3 regions of the Paracoccus sp. P2 genome follow, and region 2 is predicted to be linked to each of the others. Evidence: riboswitches for the same ligand, from Rfam matches in the RefSeq annotation. Region 2 holds a riboswitch; each other region holds the start of a gene.

What was found. A riboswitch is a leader RNA that binds a small molecule or an ion and turns the genes downstream of it on or off. The one in region 2 is predicted to bind cobalamin.
Region 1: it holds a riboswitch for cobalamin, as region 2 does, so the genes downstream of both, ACDP63_RS08880 (ribonucleoside triphosphate reductase) here and ACDP63_RS04760 (CbtB domain-containing protein) in region 2, are expected to answer to the same signal.
Region 3: it holds a riboswitch for cobalamin, as region 2 does, so the genes downstream of both, ACDP63_RS01240 (ABC transporter substrate-binding protein) here and ACDP63_RS04760 (CbtB domain-containing protein) in region 2, are expected to answer to the same signal.

What each region holds. Positions count from the first base shown of each region.
Region 1 is NZ_JBGOSN010000010.1:89,920-99,622, reverse strand. It holds gene ACDP63_RS08900 (ABC transporter substrate-binding protein) at 1-949, shown strand, start outside; gene ACDP63_RS08895 (chorismate mutase) at 884-1,336, opposite strand; gene ACDP63_RS08890 ((2,3-dihydroxybenzoyl)adenylate synthase) at 1,333-3,000, opposite strand; gene ACDP63_RS08885 (TonB-dependent receptor) at 3,360-5,438, shown strand; cobalamin riboswitch at 5,685-5,898, shown strand; gene ACDP63_RS08880 (ribonucleoside triphosphate reductase) at 6,098-7,843, shown strand; gene nrdD (anaerobic ribonucleoside-triphosphate reductase) at 7,858-8,040, shown strand; gene ACDP63_RS08870 (anaerobic ribonucleoside-triphosphate reductase activating protein) at 8,033-8,659, shown strand; gene ACDP63_RS08865 (hypothetical protein) at 8,644-9,696, opposite strand.
Region 2 is NZ_JBGOSN010000005.1:22,060-31,762, reverse strand. It holds gene dapD (2,3,4,5-tetrahydropyridine-2,6-dicarboxylate N-succinyltransferase) at 1-81, opposite strand, end outside; gene ACDP63_RS04805 (LOG family protein) at 174-1,001, shown strand; gene ACDP63_RS04800 (hypothetical protein) at 1,430-1,960, opposite strand; gene rlmH (23S rRNA (pseudouridine(1915)-N(3))-methyltransferase RlmH) at 2,073-2,540, opposite strand; gene rsfS (ribosome silencing factor) at 2,544-2,942, opposite strand; gene ACDP63_RS04785 (hypothetical protein) at 3,075-3,308, opposite strand; gene leuC (3-isopropylmalate dehydratase large subunit) at 3,605-5,041, shown strand; gene ACDP63_RS04775 (hypothetical protein) at 5,059-5,640, opposite strand; gene leuD (3-isopropylmalate dehydratase small subunit) at 5,730-6,335, shown strand; gene ACDP63_RS04765 (endonuclease/exonuclease/phosphatase family protein) at 6,326-7,378, shown strand; cobalamin riboswitch at 7,546-7,750, shown strand; gene ACDP63_RS04760 (CbtB domain-containing protein) at 7,787-7,963, shown strand; gene ACDP63_RS04755 (CbtA family protein) at 7,963-8,661, shown strand; gene ACDP63_RS04750 (hypothetical protein) at 8,731-9,264, shown strand; gene bluB (5,6-dimethylbenzimidazole synthase) at 9,264-9,703, shown strand, end outside.
Region 3 is NZ_JBGOSN010000002.1:6,662-16,364, reverse strand. It holds gene paaE (1,2-phenylacetyl-CoA epoxidase subunit PaaE) at 1-410, shown strand, start outside; gene ACDP63_RS01265 (Phenylacetic acid catabolic protein) at 433-1,185, shown strand; gene paaZ (phenylacetic acid degradation bifunctional protein PaaZ) at 1,263-3,323, shown strand; gene ACDP63_RS01255 (pseudoazurin) at 3,777-4,205, opposite strand; gene ACDP63_RS01250 (ABC transporter ATP-binding protein) at 4,217-4,987, opposite strand; gene ACDP63_RS01245 (FecCD family ABC transporter permease) at 4,984-6,033, opposite strand; gene ACDP63_RS01240 (ABC transporter substrate-binding protein) at 6,030-7,040, opposite strand; cobalamin riboswitch at 7,134-7,337, opposite strand; gene ACDP63_RS01235 (short-chain fatty acyl-CoA regulator family protein) at 7,332-7,526, opposite strand; partial or broken gene ACDP63_RS01230 (hypothetical protein) at 7,920-8,051, shown strand; gene ACDP63_RS01225 (hypothetical protein) at 8,074-8,304, shown strand; gene ACDP63_RS01220 (hypothetical protein) at 8,483-8,905, shown strand; gene ACDP63_RS01215 (hypothetical protein) at 8,917-9,135, shown strand; gene xrtE (exosortase E/protease, VPEID-CTERM system) at 9,249-9,703, opposite strand, start outside.

The DNA.
Region 1 (9,703 bases), on a different contig from region 2:
GGCGCTGGCCGCCATCGGGACGGGACAGGCCGCCGAGGTGACCGACGATACGGGGCGGCAGGTGCGGATCCCCGACGACCCGCAGCGCGTCGTGGCGCTGCACGAGCCGGTGCTGGCGGTGCCGCTGATCGAGCTGGGCGTGCCGGTCGTCGGAATCTACGGCCGGGGCGACGACGGCTCCAGCCTGACCGCGGTGGATTTCCTGCACGAGATGCTGGGACGTTCCAAGGATGCCGACCCGATCCCCGGGATCGGCCCGGTGGGCAGCATCAACCTGGAAAAGCTGCGCGCGCTGCGGCCCGACCTGATCATCGGCACCGATTACGATGCCGGCAAGGCCAAGGCCCTGTCCCAGGCGGCGCCGGTCTATCTGCAGAACAGCAGCGCCGCGACCGCCCACGGCTTCAGCGTGCAGGAGGAGCTGGCGCGCGTCCTGCATCGCGAGGACCGCTTTCGCGAACTCAGGACCGCCTATCAGGCCCGGCTTGACGGATTGCGCGGCCGGTTTCCCGATCGCCTGCCCAAGGCGCCGGGGGAAAGGACCTATCTCATCGTCATGCTGACCGACCAGGCCAATGTCGTGGCCGGCATGTCCGGCGCGGTGCAGGCCCTGGAGGACCTGGGCTATCGCCGGGCCGAGATCGCCGGCGAGGGCTCGACCCGGCAGTCGCGCTCGATGCTGATCCTGCCCGTCGGGGCCGAAAGCCTGGCCGGCCTGAACCCCGACCTGCTGCTGGTGATGACCAGCTTCGCCGCCCCGGCGCGGGACGAGGCGGCCGCGCGCGCGGCGCTGGACCGGCTTTCGCCCGGCTGGGACCGTTTCATGGCCCCGGCGCGCGAGGGGCGGGTGGTGTTCCTGGATTCCGCCAGGGTCACCAGCCCTTCAGTCGCCAGCGCCATGCACACGCTCGACGCGGTCGAGGGCTGGCTGGCCGGCGGGCCGCGCTGACGGCGAGGGCGCCGGGGCCGACGACCGGCGGTCTGCGGCCGGCCGCTCTGCGCGGCAGGCCCGCCAATGCGCCACCTGCTGGCGGATGAACCATTCCGCCACCTGCCCGAACAGGGGGCCGATGAAATCGGGGGCGAGGCCCGCCTCGGCGGCCCAGGCCGCGCGTTCGTCCAGCATCTGCCGCACCCGCTCCGGCGCGGGGATCGAGGCGATGTCGGGCTTGAAGTCCGCCGCGGCCAGCACGTAGCGCAGCCGCAGCCCCAGCAGCCCGACGATGCGGGCGTCGATCATGTCGATGCCGCGCCGGACGTCGCCCAGCCCCGCCACCGCTTCCGGCGGGACTAGGTCCGGCGCCAGATCCTCGGGCACCACGACGGCCGGGCTCATGCACGCTCCTCCTGCCGCGCGGCGACGGGATCGGGGAAATGCGCCTCGCGCAGTTGCTCGCGCAGCTGGCGCTTGTTGACCTTGCCGACGCCGGTTTGCGGAAAGCGATCCAGCACGATCACCTCGTCGGGGATCTTGAAGGCGGCAAGCCCGGCCTCGGCCAGGTGGCGGCGCAACGCCCCCGGCCGGGGCGTGGTGCCCGGCGCGGCCAGCACGAAGGCGCAAAGCCTTTCGCCCATCAGCGCATCGGGCCGCCCCACCACCGCCGCATCCAGCACCGAGGCATGGGCGACCAGCAGATCCTCGACCTCGTCCACGCCGATCTTTTCGCCGCCCCGGTTCACCTGGTCCTTGGCCCGCCCCTCGACGGTGATCGCGCCGTCGGCGTCGCGCCGCGCGATGTCGCCCGAGCGATAGAAGCCGTCGGCGGTGAAGGCCTGGGCATTGTGCCCGGCCATGTCGTAATAGCCGCGGATCGTGTAGGGGCCGCGGACCTGCAGCTCGCCCGGCTCGCCGATGGCGGCCTCGCGCCCGTCCGGGCGGATGATGCGCAGCTCGTCCCAGGGCGACATGGGCCGGCCCTGGGTGTTCACGATACGCTCCTCGCTGTCGGTCAGCGCGGTGAAGCAGACCAGCCCCTCGGCCATGCCGAAGACCTGCTGCAGCTGGCAGCCCAGCTCCGGCCGGATGCGCCGGGCGCTGGACGGGTTCAGCTTGGCGCCGCCGACCTGCAGCAGCTGCAGCGAGGACAGGTCCGCCCCCAGCCCGGCCTGCGCATCCAGCCACAGCAGCGCCAGCGGCGGCACCAGCGCGGTCATCGTGACGCGATGGCGGGCGATCAGGTCGAAGCAGATCCCGGCCTCGGGCTCGGCTGCGACGACCACCGTGCCCCCGGCCTGCAGCGTGCCCAGGAAACCCGGGCAGGCCATCGGGAAGTTGTGCATCATCGGCAGCACGCACAGATAGCGCGTATCGCCGTCCAGCCCGCTGGCCGCCACCGCCATGCGGATGTTGTAAAGATATTCCATGTGCCGGCGCGGGATCAGCTTGGGCACGCCGGTCGTCCCGCCCGAGATCTGGAAACAGGCCACGTCCTCGGCATTGGGACCGGCCGGCAACGGGAGATCGGGACGGAACAGGCTGTCGAAGGGCGTCGCGTCCCGGCCGTCGCCCAGCACCACCACATGCCGGACCGAGGGAACCTTGTCCTGCACCCGCCGGGCCAGCGCCACCATGTCATACCCCCCAGGCTCCTGCGCCGTCAGGATCGCGCGGGCGCCGGTGAAATCGGCAAACTGGCCAAGCTCAAGGTCGCGATGCCCGGGCAAGGCCAGCACCGGCACGACGCCCAGCCGGCAAAGCGCGAAGAACAGCGTGACGAATTCCCCGCAATTGGGGAATTGCACCACCACCCGGTCGCCGCGAACCAGTCCCAGCGCCGAAAGCCCGCCCGCCAATGCCAGCGCATCGCGGTGCAACCGGTCGTAACCGATCTGCCGCGCATCGTCGATCAGGGCGATCCGCCGACCCAGCCGCCCGGCTTGCCGCGCCAGCAGGTCGAAGAATGTCTCGTATCGCCAGATCCCGGCCTCGCGGTAACGGTCAGCGACGTCCCGGGGCCAGAACGGGCAGCGGGCCTGCCAGTCCAGAGCGTGATCTGCCACAGCAATCTCCTTTCGCAATCCGCTGGCGAAGGGTGGGCAAATCTTCCTTGATAGGGAGGACCATGTCCGCTCCGCCGAAATCCCGACCGTGACGACTGGCGGAGGGCTGAACGCACGGTATCTTATCTTTTTTATCGGATTACTGTCGCACAACCACAGATGGGTGTAAAGTGATCCTGCGGCGCAGGTTGTGGCGCAGGGGTCACGCCCTGGATTCCCAGGCGCCGCCACCCCTTGCCCCAAGCCTTGTCAATCGGTTAACCCGGCGCTGTCGCTCGGCGGTTTCCCGCCGGCGGAACGGAATCGCAAATCGCAGCCAGCATTCGCCAGCCCGCAGTAGATCTGGATAGGGTTTGGAGATGAATGGACATAAAATCCCGGTGCTGCTTGGCACGGTCGCCATGCTGGCATTGGCCACGGCCCCCGCGCTGGCTCAGGACAATCAGGGCATGGCCGAGGCGGTGCGGCTGGACGAAATCGTCCTGACCGGCGAAAAGCAGGCGCGCAGCATCAAGGATACCGCCTCTTCGGTGGCCGTCCTGACCACGCGCGACCTTGAGGAGAGCGGCGGGCAGGACAGCACCGCCGATGCGGCGACGGGCATCGCCAACGTGACCTATGTCGCCTCGGGCGGCCAAGGCGGCGCCCCCACCATCCGCGGGCAGGACAGCGAGGGTCCGAATTCCGGCGCGGTGGCCTTCTTCGGCGGCACGGCCCCGCGGCTGGCCTTCAATCTGGACGGGCATTACCTGGGCTATAACGAGATCGTCTGGGGCAGCCAGGCGCTTTGGGACGTCGAGTCGATCGAGGTCTTTCGCGGCCCGCAGACCGCGACCCAAGGCGCGAACTCGATCGCCGGGGCGATCATCGTCAAGACCAAGGATCCGACTTTCCAGCCCGAGGGCGCCGCGCAGCTGGAATATGGCAGCCACAACCGCCGCCGCGCCAGCCTGATGGCCTCGGGGCCCTTGTCCGAGGATCTGGCCGGGCGCATCGCCGTCGACTACTGGGCGCGCGACAATTACATCGACTATACCAACCCGGATTTCGCCGTCGGCTCGACCGACCAGGACCATGAATCCCGCACCATCCGCGCCAAGCTGCTGTGGCAGCCGCAGGAGATCCCGGGGCTCGAGGGCAAGCTGACCTTCTCGCACAGCCTGACCAACCGGCCGAACTGGGAAGCCGCGACCGAGCCCTATGAGGATCTGGAAAGCGCCACCGCCTCGAATCCCAGCTGGCGGCTGCGCACGAACACCACCATCCTTGATGTCAGCTATGAATTCGGCAATGGCTGGACGTTGTTCAACCAGCTGCAATATTCCGACATCTGGGTCAAACGCTCGACCGAGCCGGTCAGCGCGGGCACAGCGATCCTGGATCAGGACGTGACCTCGAACGAGACGCGCGTAACCTTCGGGACGCCCGAAGACCAGTTCAGCGGCGTAGCGGGACTGTTCGTCTCGCGCACCGATTCGGACGAGCTTCTGGATTACCGCGGCACCACCACCTATGACGACCGCAAGGACAGCCTGGGGATATTCGCCGAAACCACCTGGCGCCTTGCCGACCGCTGGAGCCTGACCGGCGGGCTGCGCTATCAGCGCGACGACATCACCCGGCGCGGCGTGTCGAGCTTTACCCCGAACGTGCTGGATTACGACGAAAGCTTCGACGCCTGGCTGCCCAGGATCGCGCTGGCCTATGACCTGGACGCATCGACCCGCATCGGCGCCATGATCAGCAAGGGTTACAACCCAGGCGGGGTGACGCTGAACCTGACCAGCGGGGAATACGTGCCCTTCGACGCCGAGACCTCGTGGAACTACGAGATCTTCGGCCGCACCCGGTTGCTCGACGACCGGCTGGAACTGACCGGCAACCTGTTCTACACCCAGCTCCATGATGCGCAGCGCTATGTCGTGACCAGCCTGCCCGAGAACATCGGCAGTTCGATCACCGTCAATGCCGAGCGCGCCAAGTCCTATGGCCTGGAACTGGGGATGGACTATCTGCTGCGCGACAATCTGCGGGTCAAGGCGGGGCTGGGCCTGTTGCATACCGAGATCAGCCGCTTCACCAGCGCGGCGGCGGATTACCAGGGCCATCGCTTCGGCCGGTCCCCGGACTATACGCTTTCGCTGGCGGCCGATTGGGACATCACCCCGGAATGGCGGCTCAGCGGCCAGCTGCGCCATACCGACGGCTATTATTCCGACGACAACGAGGACCGCGACACCTGGGTCGATTCCTATACCGTGGCCAATGCCCGGCTGACCTGGCAACCGCGCGAGAACCTGCAGGCCTTCGCCTATGTCAACAACCTGTTCGACGACCGCTCGGTGACCTATCTGCGGGCCAGCCGCTCGATCGGCGGCTTCGAGGCCACCGTGGTCGAGCCACGCGAGCTGGGTATCGGCCTGAAGATGACCTTCTGATGCGAACGAATGCCCCGACAAGGATCGGGGCATTCATCTTCTCTAAGAGCCTGCTGATCCATCGGGCCTGGACTGGCCGGTTCCGAATTGTACGACGCTCTACCACAAGCAGAAAATTTGCATGTACAAAACCGTATCGGCCTGCTTCAGGTCCGCTGCACCCGTTGTTGTGAGCGGTCTGACTTCCTCTCTTGGACAAAGTGTCGCAGGTCAATACAACATCTTGACGGATACGGCGCCTTAATCCCTATATGTAGGCATCACGGTTCTTTCGGGTCGATCCGGCCCGAAAGCGAAGAGGGAAGCCGGTGCGCCTTTCGGAGCAAGGCCGGCGCTGCCCCCGCAACTGTAAGCAGCGAGCCTGCGCCGGATCACGCCACTGGTGCCGCACGGCATTGGGAAGGCCGGCAAGGGCCGCGACCTGCGAGCCAGGAGACCTGCCGTGACGATGACGATGAACCACGGGCGGGGTGTCCCGGCGGTGCGCCTGGCAATGCGGCCTTGTCGCCGCAGGGCTCCATGCGTCCTGGCCTGCCCCGCCCACAGCAGCACGGGGAACAGATGCGGCCATTCTTCACCACCAGACCTGCCGAGGCCGGCGTCGCCGTCCGCAGCACCGCAAGGGCGGCAGCAAGCCGCAGGCAAGGGAGGGCGCGTTGATGCCGGCGCCGCTTACGCCCCCGCCCGCCGCGCCGGCAAGGGATGTCGCCGTCGATGTCGCCTCGTCGGTCAACGAATACTTGGACCGTGCCGATTGGCGGGTGAATGCCAACGCCAACCAGGACTATTCGCTCGGCGGGCTGATCCTGAACGTCTCGGGCAAGGTGGTGGCCAACTACTGGCTGTCGCATGTCTATCCGCTTGCCGTGGGCGAGGCGCACCGCCGGGGCGACCTGCATATCCACGACCTCGACATGCTGGCCGGCTATTGCGCCGGCTGGTCGCTGCGCACCTTGCTGACCGAGGGCTTCAACGGCGTCCCCGGCAAGGTCGAGGCCGGGCCGCCGAAACGCCTGTCCAGCGCCATCGGCCAGATCGTGAACTTCCTGGGAACGCTGCAAAACGAATGGGCCGGCGCGCAGGCCTTCAGTTCCTTCGACACCTATATGGCCCCCTTCATCCGCAAGGATGGCTTGGGCTATGCCGAGGTGCGGCAGGCCATGCAGGAGCTGATCTTCAACCTCAACGTCCCCTCGCGCTGGGGCACGCAGACCCCGTTCACCAACCTGACCTTCGACTGGGTCTGCCCCGAGGATCTGCGCGACCAGGTGCCCGTGATCGGCGGTCAGCCAATGAATTTCACCTATGGCGCCTTGCAGGCCGAGATGGACATGATCAACCGCGCCTATATCGAGGTGATGACGCGCGGCGACGAAAAGGGCCGGGTCTTCACCTTTCCGATCCCGACCTACAACATCACGCCGGACTTTCCCTGGGACAGCGAGAACGCCAAGCTGCTGTTCGCGATGACGGCGAAATACGGCCTGCCCTATTTCCAGAACTTCCTGAACTCGGACCTCAAGCCGAACATGGTGCGGTCCATGTGCTGCCGGCTGCAACTGGACCTGACCGAGCTGCTGAAACGCGGCAACGGCCTGTTCGGCAGCGCCGAGCAGACCGGCTCGCTGGGCGTCGTCACCGTCAACTGCGCGCGGCTGGGCCATCTGCACAAGGGCAACGAGGCCGGGCTCCGGCGTCGCCTGGACGAATTGCTCGACCTGGGCCGCGACAGCCTGGAGATCAAGCGCCGGGTGATCCAGCGGCTGATGGACGACGGGCTGTTTCCCTATAGCCGGCGCTACCTGGGCACGCTGCGCAACCATTTTTCGACCCTGGGCGTGAACGGCATCAACGAGATGATCCGCAACTTCACCGACGATGCACATGACATCACCACGAGCTGGGGCCATGGCTTCGCGCTGCGGCTGCTCGACCATCTGCGGGCGCGCATCACCGCCTTCCAGGAACAGACCGGACATCTCTATAACTTGGAGGCGACGCCGGCAGAGGGCACCACCTATCGCTTCGCCAAGGAGGACCGCAAGCGTTTCCCCGGCATTCTCCAGGCCGGCACCGAACACGAGCCTTACTACACAAACTCGAGCCAGCTTCCGGTCGGCTTTACCGACGACCCGTTCGAGGCGCTGGAACGGCAAGAGGCGCTGCAGCGCAAATACACCGGCGGCACGGTCTTGCATCTCTACATGGGCACGCAGCTGTCCTCGGCCGAGGCCTGCCGCAAGCTGGTGCGCCGGGCACTGGAGAACTTCGGCCTGCCCTACATCACCGTCACGCCGACATTCTCGGTCTGCCCCAGGCATGGCCATATCGCGGGCGAACACGCGTTCTGCCCGCGCTGCGACGAAGAGCTTATCGCGAAAAAGCGGCAATCGGCCGCGCATTGAGAAAGGAAAAGACCATGTTCGACGACCGGAAAACCGGACCGGAAGAGATCCTGCTGGCGGATGAGGAACGCCAGCCCTGCGAGATCTGGACGCGGGTGATGGGCTATCACCGCCCGGTATCCTCGTTCAACCGCGGCAAGAAGGGCGAATTCCGCGAGCGGCTGTATTTCAGCGAGCGGCAGGCCGATCTTGGCTGAGATCCGCATCGGCGGCCTGCAGCGCCTCTCCAGCTGCGACTGGCCGGGCGAGCTGGTCGCCACCCTTTTCCTGCAGGGCTGTCCCTGGGACTGCCCCTATTGCCACAACCCGCATCTCATCCCGCCCGAGGCCGAGGGGGCGCTGGATTGGCAAGAGATCCTGGGCTTTCTGGCGGGACGGCGCAGCCTGCTCGACGGCGTGGTGTTCTCGGGCGGGGAACCGACGCTTCAGCGCGGCCTGCCCCAGGCGATGCGGGCGGTCCGGGACCTGGGGTTCAGGACCGGCCTGCATACGGCCGGCCCTTACCCGGCCCGGCTTGCGGCGGTGCTGCCGCTTTGCGACTGGGTCGGCTTCGACGTGAAGGCGCCGTTTTCCGGCTATCGGCGGGTGACGGGCGCGGCCGGCAGCGGCGACAGGGCCAGGGAAAGCCTGCGGCTGCTGCTGGCCAGCGGCACGGCCCATCAGGTGCGCACGACGGTCGATCCCGAACTGATCGACGAGGCGGCTCTGGCGCAGATGGGCGCGGAACTGGCGGCGCTGGGTGTCGCCGACCATGTCTTGCAGACCTGCCGCCACACCGGCGTGCGGCGGAGCCGACCCGTTCACCTGCGGGACTGAAGGTCCGGCCCCTTCCGCGCGGCCGGCATATCGCCGCGAAGCTGCTGGCGGATGGACCGGCGGAGCGGTAAGCGCTTGCGCCCTGCGCGGGCAGCACGCTGCGGGCGATGGATCGGTCCAGCGCCTCGAAGGCATTGAGCCCGATCGCGTCGTAAAGCTCGGCCCGGGGTCTGCATCTCGGGCAGCATGGCCGTCGTCGCGCCGTCGCGGGCCAGCGCGGCGTAAAGCCGCTCTTGCGCCTTGTTGGCCACCCGCAGCGACGAGACCGGCCAGATCACCATGTCATAGCCCAGCTCCTGGAACTCCTCGGCGGTCAGGGCGGGGGTGCGGCCAAACTCGGTCATGTTGGCCAGCAGCTTCACGCCGGGCAGGCGGGCGCGGACCTCGCGGAACATCTCGACCGAGGTCAGCCGCCCGGCGGGCAGGTCGTGCAGGCCTTGCACCGCGTCGAGGAAGCGGTGCTGCTCGGCGGTGGCGATGATGCCGTCCGACAGGGTCAGGAACTTCTGGACATAGTTTTCCCGCACGAAGGGGCGGGTGCCGTCGGGATGGGCGTCGGCCAGCGCCAGTTCGTCCTCGATCACCCGGCCGTCCCTGAGCGTGACCGCGACGCGGCCGCCGAACGCCTTTTCGCGCGGGTCGCGGGCGTGATAGCGCCGCGTCCATTCCGGGTCTTCGACGGTGGTGATCTTGTGCCACAGCGCCACGGTTTCGGGCCGGTTCGCGCGCTCGGGGGCATAGGAGCGTTCGTGGTGCCAGCCGCCATCCTCCAGCGCCACGGCAAAGATATACATGATGGAATGGTCCAGCGTCTCGCGCGAGGCCTTGGGGTCCAGCTTCTGCGGGTCGTTGGCGCCGGTGCCGATGACATGATGCGTATGGTGGCTGGTGTGGATCACGATTCTGTCCACCCGGGACAGGTCGCCGATCCTCGGCCCCAGCCGGCGGGCGAGATCGATCAGCGCCGCCAGCCCAAGGATCAGCCGCGACAGGCCCGGGGACCGTCGCCGGACAGGGACTGTCGCGGAAACGGTCATTCCCGCG
Region 2 (9,703 bases):
CTCGCCCCTGGTGGCGGGGGTGATCTGGTCGCGGATCTCCCAGGCGGATTCGATGGCGGCTTCAAGGGCGTCATTCGACATGGTCTGGCCTCTCAACGGTGGAAACTCTTGCCCGAGGGCTATAAGCCGAGGGCTGCGGCCGCGCAATGCGGCGGTTTCGGCCAGAGGTTTGGATGACAGAACTTGACGAGCGCAGCCACCCGTTCCGCGACAGCCATCAGGACGTGGCCGTGGCGCAGACCACGCCCGACACGGCACAGACCCGCGCGCCGGCCTATCGGCTGGCTTTTACCGATACCGAATTCCTGCTGCGCGAGGAACTGCGCCCGGTGCGGTTGCAGCTTGAACTGCTCAAGCCACAGATGATCATGGATGCGCGCGGCATCCGCTCGACCGTGGTGATGTTCGGCGGCGCCCGCATCCCCGCCCCCGAGCGGCGCGAGGGCGCGCGCACCCCGGCGCTGGCCGCCCTGTCGCATTACTATGACGAGGCGCGGCGCTTTGCCCGGCTGATGACCGAACGCAGCCTGAAAAGCTATGGCGCCGAGAACGTGATCTGCACCGGCGGCGGGCCGGGGGTGATGGAGGCGGGCAACCTGGGCGCGCATGAGGCGGGCGGCGCCTCGATCGGCCTGTCCATCGTGCTGCCGCACGAGCAGACGCCGAACGCCTATGTGACGCCGGACCTGTGCTTCAACTTCCACTATTTCGCCATCCGCAAGATGCATTTCCTGATGCGGGCCAAGGCGGTGACCATCTTTCCCGGCGGCTTCGGCACCATGGATGAGATGTTCGAGGCCCTGACCCTGATCCAGACCGGCCGCATGCGGCGCGTGCCCTTCATCCTGTTCGGACCGGAATTCTGGCACAAGGTCATCAACTGGCAGGCCCTGGCCGAGGCCGGCACCATCAGCCCCGAGGATCTGGAACTGATCAGCTTCGTGGAAAGCGCCGACGAGGCGGTCGAGATCATCGACAACTGGGTCGTGCCCTGCGCCTGAAACGGGCAGCACCGCCCGGACCCTCCGCACCTGGGCCCCAATTCGCGGCTCCGGCCCATTGGCCGATCACCCGCGGCCGCGGTCCGCATATCGCCGCGGCCCTTCGCCTCGGCGCCTTTTCCGGCCGGCTGCCGCACGCTCCTCGGCGCCTTTCCGGCCGGTAGCAGCACCCTGAGGCCCATGGCCGGCAAGGCATCATCCCGGATCGCGGCAGGCCGTCGCATTTCGCCGCCGCCCGCCGCACCTTTCCCGGTCAACTGCCGCGCCGCCGCGGTCGCGGATTGGCAAGGCGTCGTCGCGGATCCTGTCGTACAGCGGCGTTGATCGGCGGGCGTTCCCAGAGGCCGGGGAAAAACCTGTGCCGCGAGCCCTTTCGGACCATCAGCACCGCGCCGTTCCGGCCGACCGATCCGCCGCTCGCGCAAGGGCTATTTCGGCCACCAGGCAATGAAATCGCCCGCCGCGACGGTTGCTGGCTGGTCGCCGCCCCGACGTTCCGCCGCTGCCGGCGCCTGCTGGGCCTGGGTCGCACCGTGGCGATAGGTCGCATGCGACAGTTCCGGCCGCAACTCGGGTTCCGGCTGGTCCTCGACCGCGCGAATCACGATGGTGCCCAGCTTCAATGCGCGCTGGAAGGATTCGTCGTCGCCATAGATCGCGGTCAGGAAGCGGATCACCTTGGCACGGAACACGGCGCGATCCTGCGGTCCGTCGGCATCCTCGGCCGCGGCCCCGGCCGGCGCATTGCCTTGCGGCGCCCGGGCCGATGCGGCCTGCCGCGCGCGGCCGACGCCCTGGCGGCCAAGCTGCGTGTCCTGGGCCACCCCGCCCGATTCCTCGACCGGCGGCACCTCGGGCTGGGCGCGGGCAAGGGTGGGGCCGATGATTTCGACTTCTCGCGCCGCCGGCGTGGCGGCGGGACCGGCCCGGCTTTGGATCTGATGAACGACTGGAATCATGACACACCCGCGGATACGTGATCTGGACAGGCTTATCCTAGCCGTTTCCCGGCGGATTTCACCCGTTCTTTGCCGGATGTTTTCTTAAAATCCTAGCGATCTGAAGGGCTTGTCATTCCCGGTGATAGGGGCTGCCGGCCAGGATGGTGGTGGCGCGATAGATCTGCTCGGCCAGCATGACGCGGGCCAGCATATGCGGCCAGACCATGCGGCCGAAGCTGATGGCCAGATCGGCGCGGTCGCGCAGGCCGGGGTCGATGCCATCGGCGCCGCCGATCACGAAGGCGACATCGCGCGCCTGGTCGCGCCAGCCGGCAATGCGGCCGGCAAATTCGGGGGAACTCAGCATCTGGCCGCGCTCGTCCAGCACCACCAGGGCGGCACCGTCAGGAACGGCCCTGGCCAGCAGCGCGGCCTCGGCCGCCATGCCGCCGCTGCGCCTGTCCTCGACCTCGGCCAGGGTCACGGGCGGCAGGCCCAAGGCGCGGCCCGCCTTGGCGTGACGGTCCAGATATTCGGCGATCAGCTTCGCCTCGGGGCCCTGCCGCAGCCGCCCGACCGCGGCAATGACCATGCGCATGGATCAGATGCGGGGCTTGCCGGCCTCGGCGGCGGCGTGTTCGGCGCGCAGCCGCTCCAGCGTGGCCGAGCGCAGGGCGTCGGCGGGCATCCACATCTTTTCCAGCTGATAGAACTCGCGGACCTCGGGGCGGAAGACATGGACGATCACGTCGTCGGTGTCGATCAGCACCCAATCGCCGGTTTCCTTGCCCTCGATGCGGGCCGAGCGGCCGGTCTGCTCCTTCAGGCGCTCGATCAGCTTTTCGGCGATCGAGGCCACCTGCCGCGCGTTCCGGCCCGAGGCGATCACCATGTGATCGGCCATGGCCGAGCGGCCGCGCAGGTCGATGGTCACGACATCTTCGGCCTTGTCGTCGTCAAGAGAGGCAAGAATGCGGTCCAGTAGCTGATCGCTCGTCAGCCCGGATTCCGCGGTGGTCGCAGCCGGCGCAGCAGCCGGCGAGACGGTATTGGACAGGGTTCATCCTCCGGTCATCACGCCGATCTCCCCCGGCGCCGGGGCCTTACCAATGTAGCACGGAATCGCGCCCGCTCAATGCAGGCGCGGCGGATTTCTGGAGGCATCGCCCGCCGGACAGGCCGAAACCGGCAGATTTCCCCAGGGATCGGCGCATCTGACCTGCCCCGGACCCCAGGCCAGGTGCCGGCTTTCGACGCCCGCCGCCGCCCGCGCCTGCTTGAGCGGTGTATCCGCCCAATGTACCGCCAGCGCGAAAACGGCCACGCAGATCAGCGGGATCGCCCGCAGGATGATGCGAATCAGCATGATCGGTCCCCTTCCGTGACTTTTGGCACCAAGATAGGGACGATTTCTCAACTTGGAATTAACAGAGCCGTGTGGCGATATTGAATATGAAGTGAAATCGCCCTATTAATCCCCCTATGCGAGGATTCGTCTATTTCGACATTCACGACCGCGCCCGCCTGCCCGGCCGGTTCTACGGCGAAAGCCTGTCCGTCACCGCCCGACTTTGACGGGAGCGGGCGCCTGCGCGCGCCCTGCCGCAGGCTGCGGCGCCCCCTCCGCCCTTTCCCAGCTAGTCTTCCAGAAAAGAGACAGCCATGACCGGCAACACCAATGCGGGCGCGCCCCGCACCCTCTATGACAAGATCTTCGACGCCCATGTGGTCGAGCGTTCCGAAGACGGCACCTGCATCCTCTATATCGACCGCCACCTGGTGCATGAGGTGACCTCGCCCCAGGCCTTCGAAGGGCTGCGCATGGCCGGGCGCAAGGTGCGCCGCCCCGACCAGACCATCGCCGTGCCGGACCACAACGTGCCGACCACCGCCGACCGCGTGGACGGGATCGAGAACCCCGAGGGTCGCATCCAGGTCGCCGAACTGGACAAGAACGCCCGCGAATTCGGGCTGAACTATTATCCGATGAACGACATCCGCCAGGGCATCGTGCATATCGTCGGGCCGGAACAGGGCTGGACCCTGCCCGGCATGACGGTGGTCTGCGGCGACAGCCATACTGCGACCCACGGCGCCTTCGGCGCGCTGGCGCATGGCATCGGCACCTCGGAAGTGGAACACGTCCTGGCCACCCAGACGCTGATCCAGAAGAAATCCAAGAACATGAAGGTGGAAATCACCGGCAAGCTCCGTCCCGGCGTCACCGCCAAGGACATCACGCTGGCGGTGATCGGCAAGACCGGCACCGCGGGCGGCACGGGCTATGTCATCGAATATTGCGGCGAGGCGATCCGCGAGTTGTCGATGGAAGGCCGCATGACCGTCTGCAACATGGCCATCGAGGGTGGCGCCCGCGCCGGCCTGATCGCCCCGGACGAAAAGACCTTCGACTATTGCAAGGGCCGCCCGCACGCCCCGAAAGGCGCCGCCTGGGAGGCCGCGGTCAGCTGGTGGAAGACGCTGTTCAGCGACGAAGGCGCGCATTGGGACAAGGTCGTCACCATACGCGGCGAGGACATCGCCCCGGTCGTGACCTGGGGCACCTCGCCCGAGGACGTGCTGCCAATCACCGGCACGGTCCCCGCCCCCGAGGATTTCGAGGGCGGCAAGGTCGAGGCCGCGCGCCGCAGCCTCGACTACATGGGCCTGAAGCCGGGCACGCCGCTGAACCAGATCAAGATCGACGCGGTCTTCATCGGTTCCTGCACCAATGGCCGGATCGAGGACCTGCGCGCCGCCGCCGGCATCCTCAAGGGCCACAGGCTGGCGCCGGGCGTGCGCGGCATGGTCGTGCCGGGCTCGGGCCTGGTCAGGATGCAGGCCGAGGAGGAGGGTCTGGACAAGATCTTCATCGACGCCGGCTTCGAATGGCGGCTGGCCGGCTGCTCGATGTGCCTGGGCATGAACCCCGACCAGCTGGCGCCCGGCGAACGCTGCGCCGCGACCTCGAACCGCAATTTCGAGGGCCGCATGGGCCGCGGCGGCCGCACCCACCTGATGTCGCCGGTCATGGCGGCGGCGGCGGGCATCAAGGGCCACCTGACCGATGTGCGCGAACTGCTGGCGGAAACCGTCTGATGCTTCGGGTGGGGCCCCTAGCGGCCCCGCCGCAGAAGCATCAGGGCGTTGTTCGCGATCAGCACCAGCCCGGCGTTCTCGAACCAGAAATTGAGCCCGAGCTTCGCGAAGTCCAGGCTGAGGAGCCTGTCCACATGATGAAAGCCCACCGCGCGCACCAGCACGAAGCCGCACAGCAAAGCCAGCCCCGCCAGGGCAAGGCCGTTGCGGCGCATGCGCCCGCGCAGGGTGTTCGTCGCCCAGGCCAGCGCGATCGCCACGCCCAGCACCAGCCCGGCGATGAAGGCCAGCTGCACCAGATGGCGGTCGTCGTACCAGCCCTGCGCCCGCGCCATGCAGCGCCCGGCAGCCGTCAGCGCGGTCTGCAGGTCAAGCTGCTTGTTCAGCCCCAGGAAGGCCATCAGCCCGGCGGTCGTCAGCCACAGCCCGCGCGCAGCGCCGGCCGGACGGCGGCGCAGCACCATGACGGCCAGCACGAAGCATATCAGATACGAGAGCACCGTCAGCCAGCCGGTGATCTCGGGGTCTCCGATCTGCGGCCTCCAGTCGCGCGCGATGCAGGCGCGCAGGGCCGCAAAGCTGGAAAACCCGAAAAACATCAGCGAAGCCCTTTCCATGCCGCAAGGCGCCGGACGGGTCTCGGTTAACGGGCCACGGCGGCCCAAGTCAATTCTGCGAGGATCACGACATGGACAAGTTCACCACCCTGACCGGCATCGCGGCGCCCATGCCGCTGGTCAATATCGACACCGACATGATCATCCCGAAACAGTTCCTGAAGACGATCCACCGCTCGGGTCTGGGCAAGAACCTGTTCGACGAGATGCGCTATGACGCCGAGGGCAACGAGATCCCGGATTTCGTGCTGAACCAGCCGGCTTACCGCGAGGCACAGATCATCGTCGCCGGCGACAATTTCGGCTGCGGCTCCTCGCGCGAGCATGCGCCCTGGGCGCTGCTGGATTTCGGCATCCGCTGCGTGATCTCCACCAGCTTCGCCGACATCTTCTACAACAACTGCTTCAAGAACGGCATCCTGCCTATCGTCATGCCGCAAGAGGTGGTGGATGTGCTGATGGAGGACGCGAAAAAGGGCGCCAATGCCCGCATGACCGTGGACCTGGAAAACCTGACCGTGACCACCTCGGACGGGCAGAGCTTCCCCTTCGAACTGGACCCGTTCCGCCGCCATTGCCTGCTGAACGGGCTGGACGACATCGGCCTGACCATGGAAAAGGCCCCCGCCATCGACGCCTACGAGGCGCAGATGGCCCAGAGCCGGCCTTGGGTGTAAGGCCGCTGGCCGGGGCGGCCCTGCTTGCCATCCTGGGCCTGGCCGCCCATGCCGATCCGCTGCGGATCGCGACCTACAGCCCCGACCTGTCGCGCGACGGGCCGGGGCTTTTGTTGCGCGACCTGGGCCGCAAGGACGCTCAGATCGAGGCGGTGGTGCAGGTGCTGGCGGAAACCCGCCCCGACATCCTGCTGCTGACGCATTTCGACTGGGACCACGACGGCCGGGCGCTGGACGCCTTTGCCGCAAGGCTGGCCGAGGCCGGGCTGGACTATCCGCACCGCTTCGCCACCCGGCCGAATTCCGGCATGGCGACAGGGCTGGACCTGAACGCAGACGGGCGGCTGGGCAGCGCCGACGATGCGCAGGGCTTCGGCACCTTCTCCGGCCAGGGCGGCATGGCGATCCTGTCGCGCCACCCGATCGGGCCGGTGACGGATTACACGGCCTTCCTGTGGCGCGACCTGCCCGGCCACCTGATGCCGCCGCTGCCCGAGGAAGCGGCGGCGATCCGCCGCCTGTCCTCGACCGCGCATTGGGACGCGGTGGTCACGGTCGCCGGCCGGCCGCTGCACCTGCTCGCCATGTCCGCGACGCCGCCGGTCTTCGACGGACCCGAGGATCTGAACGGCCGGCGCAACCATGACGAGCTGGCCTTCTGGCTGCATCACCTGCCCGACGGCCCCTTCGTACTGGCCGGCAACCTGAACCTCGACCCCCTGGACAGCGAGGGCCGGCCCGAGGCGCTGGCCCGGATCATGGCGCATGTCACCGACCCCCTGCCTCGCAGCGCCGGCGGCACCGCGGCCAAAGGCGGCGTCAACGACGGCCACAAGGGCGACCCGGCGCTGGACACCGGCGACTGGCCGGACGACAAGCCGCCGGGCAACCTGCGCGTGGATTACGTCCTGCCCGCGAAAGGGCTGGCCGTGCTGGGCTCGGGCGTGTTCTGGCCGGCCGAGGGCCCGCTGGCCGAGGCCGCGCTGGCGGCTTCCGCGCACCGGCTGGTCTGGGTCGACCTGGACTGGCCGCCGGAACCCTGATTGGCACGGCCTACCCGCCACCCGGCGATTCCGCCAGCCCGATCCCCCGCCATCTTCTTCGTTCTCCAAATACCCATGCGGCAGCGCCGCCCGCCGACCCGTCGCCCGCTCTCCGACCCCGCCGCAGCTTCCCCCCGATTCCGCTTGCCGCCGCCGCGCCATCGCAGGTAACATGCGCGTGTATCGGTGCCCCTTTCCGGGGCCAAAAGGGAATGCGGTGCAGCCCTGGGCATCCAGGACCAAATCCGCAGCCGCCCCCGCGACTGTAAGCGGAGAGCGGACGCCCATCGCGCCACTGGCCATCCGGCCGGGAAGGCGGGCGTCTGCCGTGACCCGCAAGCCAGGAGACCTGCCGATGCATGGAACCGCAACGTCGTCGGGTTGGACGACATAAGGAAAGGGTCGCAGATGACCGCAAAACCCATGACCGCCGCAGGGGCCAGCCGCGCCTCGGTGCTGTTTCCCGCCATCGCCGCCTTCGCGATCGGCTTCGGGCTGATCTTCATGTCCGGGCTGGTGCAGGCCGAGACCCTGCATGACGCCGCCCATGACGTGCGTCACGCCACCGGCTTCCCCTGCCACTGATGTTCTCGCGCATTCTGACCAGCGGATTGATCGCTGGCGCTGCAACGGGGCTGATTGCCGCCCTGTTGCAGCTTTGGTTCGTGCAGCCCGTGCTGCTGCATGCCGAACTGTATGAATCCGGCCAACTGGCGCATTTCGGCGCCGAAGCCGTCAGCGCGCATCAGGATCTGGGATCCTTCGAATGGACCCGCAACCTGCTTTCGGTCCTGTTCACCATGATGGTCTATGCCGGCTACGGGCTGATGCTGGTGGCGCTGATGGCGGTTTCCGAATCGCGGGGCAACGCGGTCACGGCGCGGCAGGGGCTGCTTTGGGGCCTGGCCGGCTATCTGACCATGCAGCTCGCCCCCGCCTTCGGCCTGGCCCCGGAAGTGCCGGGCGTCGCCGCCGCCGATGTGCAGCTCCGCGCGATCTGGTGGCTGGGCACCGCCGCCACCACCGGGCTCGCGCTGTGGCTGGTCGCCTTCGGCAAGGGCTGGGCGGCCTGGGGCGCGGCCATCGTGCTGATCCTGGCGCCGCATCTGATCGGCGCGCCGCAGCCCGACAGCTATGCCGGCCCGGTCCCGCCCGAGCTTTCGGCGGAATTCGCCGGCCGGGCGCTGGGGGCGGGCGCGATGGCCTGGGCCCTGCTCGGCCTGCTGGCCGGCTGGTTCTGGCAGCGCGAAGGCCAAGGCGCACCGGTGCCGCAGGCCGCCTGATCGGCGCCGCAACCCTTCCGGCCGGGCGTGCCTGCCGCGCCCGGCTGTTCCATGAAACGGGGAAAAGACATGGATCGCTCGATCCCGATGCTGCTGATCGGTCTGGTCTTCGGCGGCGGCATGGGCTTCGTCATCGCCGCCGCCAACGGCATCACGCTGGACGGCCACGACCACGGCGCGCATGGCCATGGCGCCCAAGCCGCGGCGCATGACCACGGCGCGCCCATCGACCTGCCCGCCGGCAGCGCCACCGCCGCGGCCCGGCTGGAGCCCGACAGCACCGCGGGCTGGAACCTGTTCATCAAGGCCGAGGGCTTCTGCTTTGCCCCCGAACATGCCGGGCTGGCCGACCGCCGGGGCGAGGGCCATGCGCATCTTTACCTCAACGGCGCCAAGATCGCCCGGCTCTACGGCCCGGCCCATCACCTCGACGCGCTGGGGCCCGGAGACCGGCTGCGGGTCGAGCTGAACTCGAACGACCACCGCCCGCTGACCGTCTCCGGCTGGCCGCTTGCCGTCGAGCTGACCGTGCCCGACCGGCCGGTGGGCATCCGCGCCGGGGCCGCGGGCCTGCCCGACAGCGCGATCTGCGCGGCGCCGTGATGGAGTTCGGCGCCGAGGACAAGGCCGCCTTGCAGCGCATCCTGCGCTGGCGCCGCGACGTGCGGCATTTCCGCGACGCCCCGGTCCCCGAACCGCTGCTGGAGGAATTGCGCGCGGCGATGGAACTGTCGCCCTCGGTCGGCAATGCCCGGCCCTGGCGGGTGATCCGCGTCGAAAGCCCCGATCTGCGCGCCGCGATCCGCGCCGATTTCCTGCGCTGCAATGCCCAGGCCGCCACCCGCTACCAGGGCCGGCAGCGGCAGGCATACGATGCGCTGAAGCTGGCCGGGCTGGACCGCGCCCCGGTCTGGCTGGCCGTCTTTACCGAGATCGACCCCTCCGAGGGCCACGGTCTTGGCCGCGCCACCATGCCGCAGACCCTGCGGCAATCGACGGCCATGGCGATCCATGCGCTGTGGCTGGCGGCACGGGTGCGCAA
Region 3 (9,703 bases), on a different contig from region 2:
TGACCGTCGCGGCGTCCTTGCGCGACCACGGGCTGCGCGACGAGCAGATCAAGTTCGAGCTGTTCGCCTCCAGCCAGCCCGGCCGCGCCAAGGCCCGGCCCGTCTCGGCCCAGGCCGCTGGTGCCGGCAAGGGGGTCGCGGCCACCGTGACGCTGGACGGCGCCACCCGCAGCTTCCAGATGCCGCGCGAGGGCGAGACGATCCTGGAAGCCGCGCTCGCCAACAGCATGGACGCGCCCTATTCCTGCAAGGCGGGCGTCTGCTCGACCTGCCGCTGCAAGGTGCTGGAGGGCGAGGTCGAGATGGCGGTGAACCACGCGCTGGAGGATTACGAGGTCCGTGCCGGCTATGTGCTGTCCTGCCAGGCCTATCCGATCAGCGACCGCGTGGTCGTCACCTATGACGAATGATCCGGGCGCAGGAGGGGAACCCATGTCCGATACCATGAATATCGAGGACTACCTGGCGCAGGGCGGGGTGCTGACCGCGCCCGGCAACGCGCCCGCCCGCTATCGCGGCGAGCTTTTGCGGCTGATGTCGTCCTTTGTCGACAGCGAGCTGGCCGCCTCGGCCGGCTTTGCCGATGCGATCAACCTGGCCCCCGGCATCAAGGAGCGCATCGCCGCCAGCCGCATCACGCTGGAAAAGGCCGACCATGCCGAGCGCGTGCTGCGGGTGATGGCCGAGTTCGGCACCGATGCCGCGCGCTATCAGACCAGCCATGACTGGGCGGCGCGGGTCGAGCGCGATGCCGATCTGGGCACCGCGCGCCGGCCGGGCGACATGCGGCTGTCGGTGTTCCATTATCCCATCGCCGGCTGGACCGATGCGGTGGTGATGAACGTGCTGCAAGGGCTGGCGACCGGGGTGCAGATGACCGAGCTGACCCGCGTCTCCTACGGTCCGCTGGCCGAGGTGTTCCGCGAGATCGCCCCGCGCGAGGCGCGCCATGCCGAGCTGGGCCTTGAGGGGCTGGAGCAGATCGCCCAGACCGAGACCGGGCGCGAGGAAGCCCGCGCTGCCGTCGCCTATTGGCAGCCGCGCGTCGCGGCCGGCTTCGGCGTGGCCCATTCGGCGCGCTATGACACGCTGGCGCGCTTCGGCCTGCGCCACAGTCCGAACGAGGCGCTGCTGGCCCGCTGGGAGGCGCTGGTGTCGGAACATCTGGCCGCGCTTGGCCTCTGAATCGGTGCTTGCGGCCGTGCCCCGACAGGCGCGGCCTTGCCGCCTGACCAAAACGAAGATTGACCGAGGAAACGCCCATGACCACTCCGCGCCGTCTTGAAAGCTATGTCTGCGGGCGCTGGACCCCCGGCGACAAGCCGGGCCAGGCCCTGCTGGACGCCGCCACCGGCGAGCCGGTGGCCGTGATCGATTCGACCGGCATCGACTTCGCCGCCGCGCTGGCCCATGGCCGCGAGGTGGCCGGGCCGAAGCTGCGCGCCATGTCGTTTCACGAACGCGCCGGCATGCTCAAGGCCCTGGGCCTGGCGCTGATGGCGCAGAAAGAGGAGTTCTACGCCGAAAGCCTGCATACCGGCGCCACCCGCGCCGACGGCTGGGTGGATATCGAGGGCGGCATCGGCACCATGCTGACCTATGCCTCCAAGGGCCGGCGCGAATTGCCCAATACCCGCGTGCTGACCGATGGCGATGTCGAGCCGCTGTCCAGGGACGGCAGCTTCAGTGCCCAGCATATCCTGACGCCGCTGCATGGCGTGGCGGTGCATATCAACGCCTTCAACTTCCCGATCTGGGGCATGTTGGAAAAGATCGCGCCGACGCTGCTGGCCGGGATGCCCTGCCTGGTCAAGCCCGCCAGCCAGACCGCCTATCTGACCGAGCTGATGGTGCGCCGCATCGTCGAGACCGGCATCCTGCCGGAAGGCGCGCTGCAACTGATCTGCGGCTCGGTCGGGGATCTGCTGGACCATGTGACCGAACAGGATGCCGTGACCTTCACCGGCTCGGCCTGGACCGGGCGCAAGCTCAAGACCCATCCGGCGATCGTCGCCAATTCCGTGCGCTTCACCATGGAGGCGGACAGCCTGAACGCCTCGATCCTGGGCCCGGACGCGGTGGCGGGCACGCCGGAATTCGACCTGTTCGTGCGCGAGGTCGCGCGCGAGATGACGGTCAAGGCCGGGCAGAAATGCACCGCGATCCGCCGCGTCATCGCGCCCCGCGCCCAGGTCGATGCGCTGGTCGCCGCGCTGGACGAGCGGCTGGGCAAGACGCCGCTGGGCCTGCCGGGCGACGAGGGGGTGCGCATGGGGCCATTGGCCAGCCTCGACCAGCGCGAGGAGGTGCGCGAGCGCATCCGCGACCTGCAGGCGGCGGCCGAGATCGTGGCGGGCGATCCCGACGCGGTGCGCGTGACCTCGGGCGATGCCGCCAAGGGCGCCTTCCTGAACCCGGTGCTGATGTATGCCGCCAGCCCTTTCCAGGCGACGGCGGTGCATGAGGTCGAGGCTTTCGGTCCCGTCTCGACGGTCATGCCCTATGACGACCTGGACGAGGCGGTGGCGCTGGCGCGGCTGGGCCGCGGTTCGCTGGTCACATCGGTCTTTACCGACGATCCCAAGGTCGCCGAGCAGGCGGTGCTGGGTGCGGCGCCCTGGCACGGCCGGGTGCTGATCGGCAACCGCGCCTCGGCCAAATCCTCGACCGGGCATGGCTCGCCGCTCGCGCCGCTGGTCCATGGTGGGCCGGGGCGCGCGGGGGGCGGCGAGGAGATGGGCGGCATTCGCGGCGTCAAGCATTACATGCAGCGCACCGCCGTCCAGGGCGCGCCTCGGCTGCTCTCCGCCGTCACCGGGCGCTGGATCGAGGGCGCCGACGTGCAGCAGGGTGTGCATCCCTTCCGCAAGTCGCTGGCCGAGCTGCGCATCGGCGACCAGCTGGTCACGGCGAGCCGCACCGTCACCCGCGAGGATGTCGAGCATTTCGCCCATTTCACCGGCGACACCTTCTATGCCCATATGGACGAGGCGGCGGCCAAGGCGAATCCGTTCTTCGACGACCGCGTCGCGCATGGCTACCTGATCGCCAGCTTTGCGGCGGGCCTGTTCGTCGAGCCGAATCCGGGTCCGGTCCTGGCCAATTACGGCGTGGACAACCTGCGCTTCCTGACCCCGGTCTATTTCGGCGACACGCTGCAGGTGCGGCTGACCTGCAAGGAGATCAACCCGCGCGAGAATGCCGGCCATGGCGAAGTGCGCTGGGATTGCCAGGTGACGAACCAGAAGGGCGAGGTCGTGGCGCAATACGACGTGCTGACCATGGTCGCCAAGGAATGGCCGCTGGCCCAGGCGGCGCAATAGGGCCGTCGCCTGATGCGCGAACGGACCGGCGGGACGGTGGGCGCTTGCGCCCCGCTGATCATCGGCGGAACCGTCTCGCCCGATCATCAGCCTTGCGCGGGCAGCAGGCTGCGCCGGATCGGGGCGTCCAGCGCCTTGAATGCGCCGAGTCCGCTCATGTCGTAAAGTGTGGCCCCGGCCCGCATCTTGGACTGCCGGCCGGCCGGCTGGTCGATGCGTACGGGCTGGCCCTGAAGAACCCCGCGCCTGCGACGAGGATCGCCCCCGGCTGCAAAGCCCGCGAGCGTCCTGCCTGCCCGCAGCGCGCGCTTCCCGTGCCCTGTTTCGCCCCCCATTCCCGCCGCGCCGGGTGCCCAGGCAGATCGGTTTTCCCAGTCCCGCGCCGATGCGCAGTCCGCGGGAGGGGGCAGGCCCGCGCCGCCCTCCTGTGCTGCAATGCGACGCGGCCCCGGCTCAGTCCGCTTTTCGGCGTTCAAGGATTTCCAGCATCCTCTGGCGCGCGGCGGGGGGCAGGTCGTCGGGCAGGTCGGCCTCGGTCGCGGGCCTGTCGCCGACCTGGATCAGCATCACCATGCCCATGGTGAAATGCGGCGAGCATTTGACGCCCCAGATGCCCTCGGCGTCCAGCGTGACTTCGATTTCCTCGTCGATCTTGCCGACGAATTTCTCGCCGCTCTCGGGGATCATCCCGGCGATGGTGGCGGCATTGTGGCCGGGATCGGCGGCGATGAACCGGACCGTGTCGCCGGGCTGGACCACCAGGTAGTCCGGCTCGAAGGGCATCGGGCCGGTGGCATTGCGGTTGAGCATCCTGACCTCATGCGTCTCGGCCAGGGCGGCGGCGGGCAGCAGGCAGGCAAGAAGCGCGGCGCGAAGCAGCATGGGATGTCCCTTCAGGCAAGGCGTTGGAAGGCAAAGACCGGCCGGCCCCCGCCAGGATGGGGGATGATCTCGGCCTCGACGGCAAAGATCTCGCGGATCAGCGCCGGGGTCAGGATTTCCATCGGCGGGCCAAGCGCCACGCAGCGGCCCGCGCGCAGCACCATGATCCGGTCGCAGCGCAGCGCGTGATGCAGGTCGTGCAGCGCGATGACGGTGGTGACGGAAAGCTGCGCGACCAGGTCGAGGATGGCGATCTGGTGATGGATGTCGAGATGGTTCGTCGGCTCGTCCAACAGCAGGACGCGCGGGGCCTGCGCATGGGCGCGCGCGATATGGACGCGCTGGCGCTCGCCCCCCGACAGCGAGGCCCAGTCGCGCCCCGCCATATGCGCCATGTCCACGGCATCGAGGGCCGCCGCGACGGCGTCGTCGTCCTGGGCACCCCATGGCCGCAGCGGGCCAAGCCAGGGCGTGCGGCCCAACTCCACCGCATCGCGCACGGTGATCCGTTCGGCCGTCTCGGCCGATTGCGCGACCAGCGCCAGCCGCCGCGCGATCTGCCGCCGGCCCAGCCGGGCCATGGGACGGCCTTCCAGCCGGATCTCTCCGCGGCTGGGGCGCAGCAGGCCCGCCATCATCCCCATCAGCGTCGACTTGCCCGATCCGTTCGGCCCGATCAGGCCCAGGGTCTCGCCCGGATGCAGGCGCAGGCTGATGTCGGACAGGATCTCGCGGCCGCGCACGGCATGGCTGGCGCCGACGGCTTCCAGGATGGGCGTCATCGTTGCCTTCCCCGGATCATGACCACGGCAAAGGCGGGCGCGCCGACCAGCGCGGTGATGACGCCGATGGGCAGCACCTGGCCGGGAATGACGATGCGCGAGACGACGTCGGACAGCACCAGGAACACCGCCCCCGCCAGCGCCGTCGCCGGGACCAGCCTGGCATGGCGCGGCCCGACGAGGATGCGCATCGCATGCGGCACCACCAGCCCGACGAAGCCGATGGCCCCGGCGATCGAGACCATGATCGCCGTCGCCAGCGAGGCCGTTCCGATCAGCAGCACCTGCGTGCGCCGCAGGTCGATGCCCAGCGACGCGGCGCTTTCCGCGCCGAAGGCAAAGGCGTCGAGCGCGCGCGCATGCCACAGCGCCACCCCCAGCGCCAGCGCCGCCATCGGGACCGCGACCCAGCTGTCGGGCCAGCGCACGCCGGACAGGTTGCCCAGCAGCCAGAACATGATGCCGCGCGCCTGCTCGGCGCTGGCCGATTGCGCGATGATCAGCGCGGTCAGCGCGTTGAACATCTGCGAGCCGGCGATGCCCGCCAGGATGATGACCCCGGCGCCGCGCATCCCGGTCCCGCCGCCGGCGGCGCGCGCCAGCGCCGCCACCAGCGCGAAGGCGGTCAGCGCCCCGGCAAAGGCGCCCGCCGACATGCTGAGCAGCCCCGCGCCGATCCCCGCCACCGCGACCGTGACCGCCCCGGTCGAGGCCCCGGCCGAAATCCCCAGCAGATAGGGCTCGGCCAGCGGGTTGCGCAGCAGCGCCTGCAGGATCAGCCCCGACAGCGCCAGGCTTGCGCCACCGCAGGCCGCGACCACCGCCCGCGACAGCCGGTAATGCCAGATCACGCTGGCGTCGATCGGATCGAGCGCGGCCGAGCCAAGCCCGGCCTTGACCGCCAGCACCTCGATGACGGTGGCCAGCGGAATGCGCGTCTCGCCCACCGCCGTTCCGAAGAGCAGCGCCGCGACCAGCACGGCGGGGGCCAGCCACAGCCAGCCCCGATTGCGCCCCGTGCTGCGGGTCGCGGCGCGCGCCCTCATTTCAGGTCGAACCCGGCCAGCGAGTCAGCCAGCGATTCCAGCGCATAGATCGCGCGCACCGAGGGGTCCATCGCATTGGCCGGCATGGTCAGGATGCGGTCGTTCTTTACCGCCCCCATCTCGCTCGTCACCGGGTCCGAGGTCAGGAAATCCCGCTTGACGGCGATGTCGTCGGCCGGAAAGCGGCGCCGGTTCATCTCGGCGGCAACGATGAAGCTGGGATTGGCCTTGCTGATGGTTTCCCAGCCCACGGTCGGCCATTCCTCGGCCGAGGCGACGACGTTCCTGACCCCCAGCTTGGACATCATCCAGCCCGGCACGCCATTGGCACCCGCGACATAGGGGTCGATCTCGATCTCGGCCGAGGAATACCAGAACAGGCCCGACACCGTTTCGGGCAGGTCCAGCGCCTGCGCCCGCTCGACCGCCGCCGCCTCGCGTGCCTTCAGGTCGGCGATCACCGCGGCCCCGCGATCCTGCACGTCGAAGATCGCCGCCAGTTCCTCGATGCCCTGGTAGAGCAGCGCGGTGTCGAACAGGACCGAGCGCGCGCCGTCCATGCTTTGCGTATTGTCCTTGCCGACGCATTCGGTGGGCATGATCCAGCTGGGGATCTGCGCGTCGTCGAACATCTCGCGTGTGCCGACCACGCCCTGCGGGCCGATCATCCATTCATAGGCCGTGACCACCAGCCCAGGCTTCTTGGCCAGCACGCTTTCGAAGCTGGGGGCGTTGTCGGCCAGCCGCTCGACCCCGGCATCCGCCTCGGCAAATTCGGGCAGGACGGGGTTGATCCACAGCGCCGTGCCCGCCACCTTGTCGGCCAGCCCCAGCATGTAGAGGATCTCGGTCGTGCTTTGCCCGACGCTGACGACGCTTTCGGGCGCCTTGTCGAAAGTGACTTCGTGGCCGCAGCTGGTCAGCGTCAGCGGGTATTCGGTGGCCCCGAACGCCGCCATCGGCGCCAGGGTGAACGTGGCGATCATCGCCGTGGTGAGCCTTGGCATGATGTTTCCTTCCGCTACATCATGAACAGGCCGGATGAGCGGATGGAGACCGGGCGAATGCCGGTCGCAACCCCTCCCGAGCCGACCCGCTCGGATTGGTCAAACGTCGTCGGCAGGTCTCCTGACTGGCGGGTCACGGCAGGGATGCGGCCTTCCCATGGCGCGGAGCCACAGTGGCATTCTCGCATCCTGCTCGCCGCCTACAGTTGCGGGGGCAGTTCCGGTTCGGGACGCCTGCGGGCGCCCCGGCGGATTCCCTTTCAATTCCTTGCGGAAACCGACGCGCCTTCCCTAGCTTCTGGCGCGGGCGCTGGCAAGCGGCAGCATGGCCGGCCGGCTTGCCGCTGCCGCGCCACGGCTGCCCCCGGCCCGGTCCCGCCGCACGAAGAAGAACGGGATGCCGCGCGCCTCGGGGCGTTGCAGCGTGGACATACGATGCGCGGTCTGCTCGAAACTGGCACCGAAGCGGTGGCCCAGCAGTTCCACGTCGTAGCGCGCCGATCTGGAACCGGCGGCTGGACTGCCCCAGCAGTTCGGACAGCATCAGCTCGCCCCTGACCGGGGCGGGCAGGATGCGCACCGCGATGCCATGCGCGGCCAGCCGGCCGGTCAGCGCCATATGTGGCTCGTTGCGGTGCCGCGCCAGCGCCTCGGCCAGTTTCTCGGCCGCGCGGTCCAGCCTATCGACGTAATTGCGCCGGGCATAGAGCCAGTTCCGGACCGCATCGACCGGGCGCGATCTGCCCGACTATCTGCCGCAAACGCGCGAGATCCGGCAGGGCATCTGGCAGGCCGCCTTCGTTCCGCCGGCGCTGGAGGATCGCCGGGTCGAGATCATCGGGCTGCTGGGACCATGTCTTCAGCCATATCGAGCCCGCGATGCTGCTGAACCCGCATCAGGGCCGGATCACCGAGGCGGGCGTGCGGCTGAACATCCAGGTCTGCGTCGAATACCTGGCGCAATGGCTGTCGGGCCGCGGTGCGGTGCCGATCCGAAACATGATGGAGGATGCCGCCACCGCCGAGATCAGCCGTGCCCAGCTGTGGCAATGGCTGCGCCGCGGTCGCGCTGGAGAGCGCCGCATGGCAGGGCGATCTGATGCAAGCCGAGATCGTCCGCATCCTCGACCGGCTGGGCCCGAACGGGCTCCATCGCGGCCATTACGCCGCGGCCGCGCGCATCCTGCGAGAGGCGGCGACGGCCGAGACCTTGCCCGATTTTATCACCCTGCCGGCCTATGCCGTGCTGAACGCGCTGGACTGAGGGGCCCCGATGGACATCATCCGCACGCTTGCTCCCTTTGGCGGGCCGCTTGCCCCGGATGCCCCGCCTTGCCGCCGGCCGCGCCTGCCGATTCCCGGACCGATCATGCGGAAAGGAAGCATCATGAGCAGAAAGACCTTTTCGGCAATACATCAAATGGCTGAAGGTGGAGCCGATCATGGACGCAAACCCGATCCGCGAGGGCACGGGGCGCCGGCGCGTGATCGAGGATTGCATCGCCTCGCTGACCTTGGGCGGCGCCGACCTGTTGTGGATCGAGACCGATACGCCCAACGTGGACGAGATCGCCGGCATGGTGGCCGAGATCCGCAAGGCGGTGCCCGATGCCAAGCTGACCCATAACAACGCGCCCGGCTTCAACTGGACGCTGAGCCTGCGCAAGCAGCTGCGGGCACAATGGCTGGCCGAGGGCCGGATCGGCAAGGCCGACCATCGTGACGGCAGTGCGCTGATGAAGCCCGATTTCGACGATACCGGCCAGGACCGCGAGGCCGACGCCCGGCTGCAACGCTTCCAGGCCGACATATCGGCCCGCGCGGGCGTGTTCCGCAACCTGACCATGCTGCGACCTTCCACCTGACCGCCAAGCCGGTGGACGAACTCAGCCGCGGCAATTTCGGCGCGGAAAAGATGCTGGCCTATGTGCAGACCGTGCAGCGCGAGGAGATCCGCCGCGGCATCTCGGCGGTCAGGCACCAGCACGAGGTCGGCTCGGACCTGGGCGACACGTTCAAGGAGATGGTGGCGGGCGAACGCGCGCTGAAGGCGGGCGGGCATGCCAATACCATGAACCAGTTCGCCGCAGGATAGGCCGGGATCGGGCTGCGGGTCGCCCGCCTTCGGTGGGTTCGCTCAACACCCCCCGGCCTGCCCGCGACGCCCCGATCCCTTGGGGCGTCGCTTTTCCGTCGTCGCGCCCGTGTTCAGATCAATGCCCAGTTGCCGCTGGCCGCCGCGGCGGCGAAGACCACGAGGTTCGCCGCCGCATGCGCCCATACCGCGTCGGTCAACCTGCCGCGGCGCTTGTAGACCGCGGCAAAGGCCAGCCCGGCGACGAAGGCCGCCGCGCCGCTGTCATGGAGCAGCGCGAAGGCGGCCGAGGAAACCAGAACGGCGCCTGCCTGGCCGGCCGGGCCGGGCAGTTTCAGCAGGTGGCCCAGCAGGTAGCCCCGGAAGGCCGCCTCCTCGATCAGGGGCACCAGCAGCACGGTGCCGACCAGGCGCAGGACGATCCAGCTTGCCGCCGCAAGCCCGAGCCCGGCGAAGGGCGGCGGGGCCGGCTCGGCCCCCGCAGCGACGCCGGCGGCAATCCACATGATACCGACCGCGACGCCCGCCAGCAGCGGCAGCGGATCGACGCGCCAGTCGAGCCGGGCCC